2 regions of the Paenibacillus sp. GYB004 genome follow, and region 1 is predicted to be linked to the other one. Evidence: a T-box and tRNA genes for the amino acid it is inferred to sense, from the RefSeq annotation. Region 1 holds a T-box; the other holds one or more tRNA genes.

Region 1 (4,110 bases):
CGCGTGCTCGGGGATATGATACCCTTTCTCCCTGGCCATCTCATTGGCAAATACGGTACGGCGGCTTCGGACCATCTGCTCCGACAAATAATGCCGCTGCTCCGCATTTAATTCCGCCAATAACATTTCTCTGTCCTGAACGGATAAAATCATCCGCAATCCCTCCCTGCGTCCAGTTTCTATTGTACTTGATCCGCCGGTCGGTTTTCGACGTTTTTTTTACAAGCCACCCAAACGCAGCGTCTCCTCCTCGATCCGCCCGGGCTCGATCCGCTCGAACAAATGACCGAGATCGCCTATCGTCCGGCCGGCCGGAGAGGTCACCGGTTCCCAGCTCGGCGGCTCCAGCGACAGAAACGTTCGAATCCGGTCGCACGAGAAAGGTAAAAAAGGCTGCAGGACGTTTGCCAAATTCGCAATGATAAAGACGCAGGTGAATATCGTATCGTTACAGCCGGACCTGTTTTCTTTCCACTCGGCCCAAGGCTTTCGCTCATCATAATATTTGTTGGCGGCGCGGACGGTTGCGAATATGATTTCCAGAGCTTCTTTCAGGTTCCCGCTGCCGATCCGCTCCCCGGCCTCCCGGTATAACGACCCGATCCGGCCGGACCAGTCTGCCGGAACTTGGCCTGCAGGCACGGTCCCCTCCATCAATTTCGCTATGAAAGCAAGCGTCCGGTTGACGAAATTGCCGAAAGCGCCCAGCAGCTCGCCGTTATGGCTGTGGATAAACTCTCTCCACGAAAAATCCGAATCGCGCTTCTCCGGCCCGTTGGCAAGGAGGAAGTACCGGATGGAGTCCGGGTGATAGCGGCTCAGCAAGTAAGGAACCCAGACGGCCCAGCCGCGGCTGGTCGAAAACTTTTTCCCTTCAAGGGTCATATATTCGCAGGAAACGATCCGATCGGGCAGATGAAGCCCGCCGGCTCCGAGCAGCAGCGCTGGCCAGATAATCGTATGGAACGGCACGTTGTCTTTGCCGTGGACGTAATAGGCGGTAATCTCTTCCCCGTCGTCCGCCCAGAACGATTCCCAATCGCCGCCTGTCTCGGCCGCCCACTGCCTGCTCGCCGACAAATAACCGCATACCGCTTCGATCCATACATAAATTTTCTTCCCCTCGAACCCGTCCAGCGGCACGTCGACGCCCCAGTCGAGATCCCGGGTCACCGCCCGGTCGAGCAGCCCTTCCTTCAAGTAACGCTGCGTCAGCTGCACTGCGTTGTCCTTCCAGCCTTGAGCACGTTCCGCATAGCGGGCCAGCGCTTCCTGGAACCGGGAAAGAGCGAGATAGTAATGCTCGGTCTCCCTCTCAATCGGCGGATTTCCGCACAATTTGCACGTTTTGCCGATCAGATCGGCAGGATCGAGAATCGTGGAGCACGCTTCGCATTGATCGCCCCGCGCACGCTGCCCGCATACCGGACATTCCCCCTCCACGTAGCGGTCCGGCAGAAACCTTTCGTCGGTCTCGCAATACGTCTGCGACACGGTCTTTTTGTACAGATGTCCGTTCTCCAGCAGCTTCAGGAACAGCTCCTGGACGACCTGATGATGAAAGCGATCGTCGGTTCGGGTGTAGAGATCGTACGTAAAGCCGAGCCGCTCGAAGCAATCGAGAAATTCCCGGTGATACCGGTCCGCGATCCGGTCTGGAGTGACGCCTTCCTGATTCGCTTGCACGGCGACCGGCGTGCCGTGGCAGTCGCTTCCCGACACATAGAGCACCCGCTCCCCTTTTGCCCGGTAATACCTTGCCAGCACATCCCCGGGTAACAAGCTCGCCAGCCGGCCGAGGTGCAGCGAACCGTTGGCATAAGGCCATGCGCCGCCGATAAATACATTTGCCATCCTAACTACCTCCTTTTTGTGTAAAAACGACAAAAAACTCTCATCCCCAAAGGGACGAGAGTTGGACTCACGCGTTACCACCCAATTTTATTAATGCCTCGCGGCATAAACCTCTTCAGGTACGACGCATCCGTTTACAACAGGCGTGTATACCCTAGCACGGTAACGGGTGCGGGACCCGGCGCAGCCTACGGCCCGTCAAGGCTTCGATGCGCAGCTCTGAGACCATATTCCCGGACGTATTCTTTGCTCCTTCTCAGCAACCGGAGCTCTCTGTATAAGACGTTCGTCAGGTACTCTTTCTCTTCATAGCTTTGTTTGAATATTCAATTTATTGGGATTATACGGAAAGATTCGGCTACTGTCAACTCTATTCAATCACGGGGTTTCCCCGTTAACGAAAAAACTCCTTAATCCGGATAGCGCCGCACCGCATTCTGCAGTTCGGAAATGAGCGATTCGCACGAATCCAATCAAATGTGCAAAATCATCCCGTCGTAGGCGACTGTGATACCGTGCGGTTCAAAAGCGGCAGCAAAATCTTCATGCAACATGTCCGTTATTTCTATCCTCTACTCCAACGTTCCGTTAAGGAGGTTTTCGGCTTTCCAGTTGAATTTCGGACTAAGGTTGCCTAATGATTACATTTTCCGATGACCGCAAATATCGTACTCCCACACTTGCAGAGCCGCGCCGATCATTCCGCTTAAATTCCCCTGGTAAGCCGGTTCAATACGCAGCCTCTCCAAAAACGATCGCATCGTCCTCCTGTGAACCTCTTCGCGAACGCGGTTGATGAACCTCTCTCCCGCCTCCGCAACACCGCCTCCAATAATGACAACCTCCGGGTTGAACAGATGAATTAGCGAGGCCAGCGCCGTTCCCAAAGCGGCAAACGTTTCATCCATGATTTCCGTAGCGATCCCGTCGCCTGCCTGCCAGAGGGCCATTACATCTCTTGCCGTGATCGTCTCATCCGGGACGCCTTGCTCCGAAAGCCTTCGGCGCATCCGCGCGGCAATTCCCGTTCCGGATGCATATTGCTCGAGACATCCGGCCCCTCCGCACAAACAGGGCAGCCCTTTATAATCGACCGACATATGGCCTGCTTCCGCAGCTCCCCCCCAAGCGCCGTGGTAGATGCGGCCATCGATCATCAAGGCCCCACCGACTCCGGTGCCGAGGGCCAGGCATAATAAATGATTAACACCTCGCCCCGTGCCGAGTACCTTTTCGGTCAGACACAGCACATTGACATCATTATCCACCAAGACGGGAAGCCCGAAAGCGTCTTCCAGCATTTGCTTCAATGGAGTGCCGACATAACCGGGTATAAGCTCTGTGCCGAATCGGATATTTCCTGTTCTCCACTCGATTTGGCCTGAACTGCCGACACCGATTCCTTTCAGTCGCGGCTCTATACCGCTATGATTCAAGAATTTCAGAACATTCGTGATTGCGTCAATCGCTCGATCGGCGGGGTTTGCTTGACCTGCTAACGTCTCTACACTGCAATTCCATACGATCTCGCCGTTCTCCCGGATTAAGCCGGCATTGATTTTCGTCCCGCCGATATCGACGCCAATCGCATAAATCGAATCCGGGTCATGCACGATTTGGCACATTCAATAGCCTCCTGATCTTAGACCGTAAAGGGATGAATGGCCGCTGCATAACGCGCAGCAATAAGCTGCGGACGGGTAATAGCGCTTCCGACGACCACAAATGCCGCCCCCGCCTCCATTGCCATAGTCGCCTCGCCCGGTGTCCATATTCGTCCTTCGGAAATGATAGGCGCTTTAGTAGCCTCGCTCAATTTTCGAACCAGATATAGATCGGGACTTTCAGACTTACCGCTGTATGACGTATATCCCGATAAAGTCGTACCGATGTAATCGGCGCCAAGTCGGGCGGCAGCGAGACCTTCCTCGAATGTGGAAACGTCGGCCATAACGGATACCCCCGCCGCATGAGCGGCTTGAATGAGTTCGGCCGCCCGCTCCAGTCTCCCTTCCCGGTCGGTAACATCGAGCGCCACTACATCGGCACCCGCCGCGATGATGTCATGTACCTCTTCAAGCGTTGGCGTAATAAAGATAGCTGATCCGGGAATGTGTCTTTTGATCAAGCCGATCACCGGCACTTTCACCGCTTGCTTAATCGAGCGAATATCGTGAACCCCGTTCGCACGAATACCGACCGCCCCGGCCAGCTCGGCGGCTATGGCCATCTTCGTCATCGTATCTCCGCCATGAA
Region 2 (4,110 bases), on a different contig from region 1:
GTGTCGGGCGGGCGTCGGCAGGGCTGTGGCGGTTTTACATGGGCCGCGGCCCTGGACGTTTTCGCGGAGGAAAATAAAAAAATGTAGAAGACTAGTTGCCAAGTCGATAGATTTATGCTAAGATTAATTTCGCTGTCACTCCTAGTGAGGACAAGCGAATGCAACAACTAGCATGGCCCGTTGGTCAAGGGGTTAAGACACCTCCCTTTCACGGAGGTAACAGGGGTTCGAATCCCCTACGGGTCACCATCCTTGTTATAGCTTCGCCTGGAATGAGAACCTATTAGGTTCGTCGGAGCTTGCCAATACTTCATGAACGCTTAGCTCAGCTGGGAGAGCACTACCTTGACAGGGTAGGGGTCAGCGGTTCGATCCCGTTAGCGTTCATCCATAGCAATACCCGGAAAGCCTTGCTTAGCAAGGCTTTTTTGTTTTGGTGCGCCCGGCTTGGCAACCTTGGGAGTGCGACGGGAAACTATAACTGCTCTCGATTACTTGTAACCCTGATAGCGGATACGTATAACGAATAACGCAAAATTGCAATTGGATCGCTACCCGGAAATGTACATAATGAGGCCGTTAAAGGGCGCGACGGAAGCGCAGTTGTTTAAGCGGGCGATTTTCCTGCATTTGCGCATGGGCGAGCTTGCTAACGCGAGGCTGGCCGAGAGGGTAGTCGCATTCGCCATTGTATGAATATGTGCACGAGGAACGCCCGGGTTCAATCGAAGGGCGTTCTTTTCTTTTCGCATGTTACCGCAGCGCTTCTGCGAAAGCACCTGAATAAGATTTGCGGAACTGATTCGGCGTTACCCCATACTTTCTCTTGAACTTGTTGTAAAAATAATATGCAAGGCTGAAAGCGTATGTCAGGACGAATGCCGCCGGTTGGTCCGTGGACGATATAGGCAGAAGGCAGCACCGCCCTCTGGTGCAAGCGGCCAAACCGGTCAGAGGGTTGGTCTATCCGGGGCTGACCGTTGCGAAAAGCGACGGAACCGGCTTGTGGATATGCGCAGGCCGAACGGATGCGGCCGTATCGACCGCGCAAAGCTCGGGAGCTGACGTGCTGCCGGTGACCGATGTGTCCGGCATGAGTGTCGGCGACGTGCTCGCCGTTTGCCTGGACGACCGGACGACGCAGTGGACTACCATTTCGGCGATTGCCGGCAATGCGGTGACGATATCGGCGGCGCTTGCGGGGAATGTTGCCGCCGGTGCTCCGGTTGCCGCGATCCGATGGGCTTAAGCTGTGAACATCCCCCGGACCGTTTTGGTTCCGGGGATGTTCGTTTCGGTGCGCCCGGCCTGGGCGTCATCTATACGGCGAAAGTCCGGAACGGGGACTGGAGAGCGCCTGCCGCTAGCCAAGAGTAAGGGCTGAACCGGAAAGGGTCCAGCTTTCGGATTGGTCCACCGTGGTTTTGCGGATAAGAGTAGGTTACTACTTAGGTCCCCCGTTTAGTATATCTTACTTCGGCGCAGGCAGCGGTTTGTGGAGGAATAGGAGCGGTTTCCAGCTCTTATAATCGAACATTTACCCGGAATCGCAGTTTTCCAGCGATATAAGAGCCTCTATCGTCACCTATTCCGGTGCGGACGGCCATTTGAGGTGTAATAAGAGCGATTTTAGCTCTAATTTGCTGGCCGGGTAGAAAGAGCAAATCAGGCAGACCTGTACTCCTCGACTTAGGCGACTCGGGGGCTTCTTTTACAAGAATTATTTCTTCAATAGCAAGATAATCACAAGGGCGGCGACGAGAAGGAGGAACAAACCTCCGGCGATCAGCAACATAAACGAAATACTCACATGGTCAGCTCCCTTCCACGCTACAATTGGGATTCGGCTGCCGGGAAACGGTCAGGCGGAGAATCGGCGTCTGGTTAGACGGTAAGCGGGTTACCCTATTCTATCGCTAATTATAGCATACGAGGACAGCGAAAGGACGGCTGCGGTGCGAGACATCTCCCAACAACGGGGTATTGCGGATATGCTGCATGAATACGATTGGTCGACCGCAAGCTGCCACATTTGGTTGTTATGCAGGGGCTTCTAATCGGTGTCGGACAATTCAGAGCATTCTGTGTTTGCGGGATTACGGGAAAAGGCCTTGCATTACGCGTGCAATCATAGTATAGTATGAAAAGTGATCAAACGGAACGCAGCTGTTGCTGCGGCGGACGAGATCCGAATTATAACGACGCGGGGTGGAGCAGCCCGGTAGCTCGTCGGGCTCATAACCCGAAGGCCGCAGGTTCAAATCCTGCCCCCGCAATTTGATTTACATAGTGGAGCTGTGGTGTAGTGGCCTAACATGCCTGCCTGTCACGCAGGAGACCGCGGGTTCGAATCCCGTCAGCTCCGCCATTTGTATTACTTACAGTACGGATGAGAACCTTTAGGTTCGTCGAAGCGTTACTTCGGTAGTATAAGCTTCGCAGTCTCGTTACGGAGTAACGAGAATCCCGTCAGCTCCGCCATTTTATTTAAATAGTAGACTACAATCGCGAATGTGCGATTTTTTTGCATTTATGGGGCTTTTTTGTTGAGGCGTGCTTTCCTTTAACATTTTGTTCCGATGAAAAGGCAGTCCTCCTTCGATCGAAGGGCAGGGACTGCCTTTGACGTTTGTACCAGTACTACTTTTACGGAATCTAGCCCGCTTTTACAGCTCCGGCAGCTTCCCTTGATTAATCTGCCGGATGACGTCCAGCGGGAGCTTCGGTTTGCGGTCGTAGGTGAGCAGGCCGTTTTTCTCCTGTTCGACGTCCGTCAGCTGCGTGTAACAGTAGCCTTGTACGACCGGGCTTTGCAGCAGCGGATGAACGACGTCGGCCAGCCTGCGGGCGAAATCGGCTTCGTCTTTGGCGCCAGAATATCCCCAGCCGTCCTCGTCCGCCTTTTTAAAGGCGATCCCGCCGAATTCGGTAACCAGAATCGGCTCGCCTCCGTAGGCGAAACCGCCGGCGAAAATCGTCCGCCCGGCCGGAACGGCCAAGACCGCTTTGTCCGCTGAGCTGTACCGTTCGGCAAGCACCTCGCGTCTCCATTCATAGTCATGGATGGTGCACAGGTCGGTGGTGGCGTGCTCCCAGCCGTCATTGGATACGACAGGCCGGGTGACGTCCAGCGACTTGGTCAAATAATACATCGCCTTGGCATGCATCTGCTGCTGGTTGTCGTGGGCGATGTCCGGGACACCCCAGCTTTCGTTGAGAGGCACCCAGGCGACGACGCAAGGATGGTTGTAATCCCGCTCCACGGCTTCCGTCCATTCGGCGGTCATGCGCTGTACATACGTTTCCGAATACATGTACGAATTGGCCATCTCGCCCCAAACGAGCAGACCGAGCTTGTCGCACCAATACAAGTAGCGGGGATCTTCCACCTTCTGATGCTTGCGCGCGCCGTTAAAGCCCATTGCTTTGGTCGCCTCCACATCATAACGGAGCGCCTCGTCCGTCGGCGCGGTCAGCAGACCGTCCGGGAAATACCCTTGGTCGAGCACCAGCTTCATGAAGCAGGGACGGTTGTTGAGCAGCAGCTTGCCGTTATCGATCGAGATTTTGCGCATGCCGAAATAACTTTTAACCACATCTACAGACTGCCCGTCCTGGATCAGCTCGAAGGTGACGTCGTACAGCTGCGGATTTTGCGGACTCCACCAGCGGCCGGAATCGTGGCCGTACTTATCGGTCAGAACGATGCTGCGGGACTCCGCTTCGCGGCGCATGCTGAACAGATCCTCTGCGACAAGCTCCCCTTTAAAGGAAATGATCGTCCGTACCGCAAGCGAACTCAGCACCGGATCTCCGGCCGTATAAGGATGAGAGAGATCGAACTGCAGATGAATGCGATGATGGTCGATATCCGGTGTCATACGGACCTGTCTCAGGTGGGCGGGAGCAACCGCCTCCAGCCATACCGTCTGCCAGATGCCCGTCGTGCGCGTGTAAAAGATCCCTTCCGAGCGGTCCTTCCAATACTGCTTGCCTCGGGGAAGCGAGACGTCGCGGCTGTAGTCCTGCGCGCGTACGACGACAACGTTGCTCCCGGAGCTTGTAACGTAATCGGTAATATCCGCTTGAAACGGCGTATGGCCCCCGCTG

Evidence for each region. A T-box is a leader RNA that pairs with one kind of tRNA and senses whether it is charged. The one in region 1 lies ahead of metG (methionine--tRNA ligase), so its partner is inferred to be a tRNA-Met.
Region 2: it has a tRNA-Met gene. The T-box ahead of metG (methionine--tRNA ligase) is inferred to sense a tRNA for this amino acid. The anticodon was not compared.

What each region holds. Positions count from the first base shown of each region.
Region 1 is NZ_JARBDB010000047.1:360,042-364,151, reverse strand. It holds gene PV433_RS20250 (DUF3895 domain-containing protein) at 1-153, opposite strand, end outside; gene metG (methionine--tRNA ligase) at 220-1,854, opposite strand; T-box leader at 1,902-2,173, opposite strand; gene PV433_RS20240 (ROK family protein) at 2,496-3,479, opposite strand; gene PV433_RS20235 (N-acetylmannosamine-6-phosphate 2-epimerase) at 3,497-4,110, opposite strand, start outside.
Region 2 is NZ_JARBDB010000017.1:195,114-199,223, forward strand. It holds tRNA gene PV433_RS10090 (tRNA-Glu) at 175-249, shown strand; tRNA gene PV433_RS10095 (tRNA-Val) at 315-387, shown strand; gene PV433_RS10100 (hypothetical protein) at 571-696, shown strand; gene PV433_RS10105 (hypothetical protein) at 896-1,249, shown strand; tRNA gene PV433_RS10110 (tRNA-Met) at 2,203-2,276, shown strand; tRNA gene PV433_RS10115 (tRNA-Asp) at 2,292-2,368, shown strand; gene PV433_RS10120 (glycoside hydrolase family 2 protein) at 2,667-4,110, opposite strand, start outside.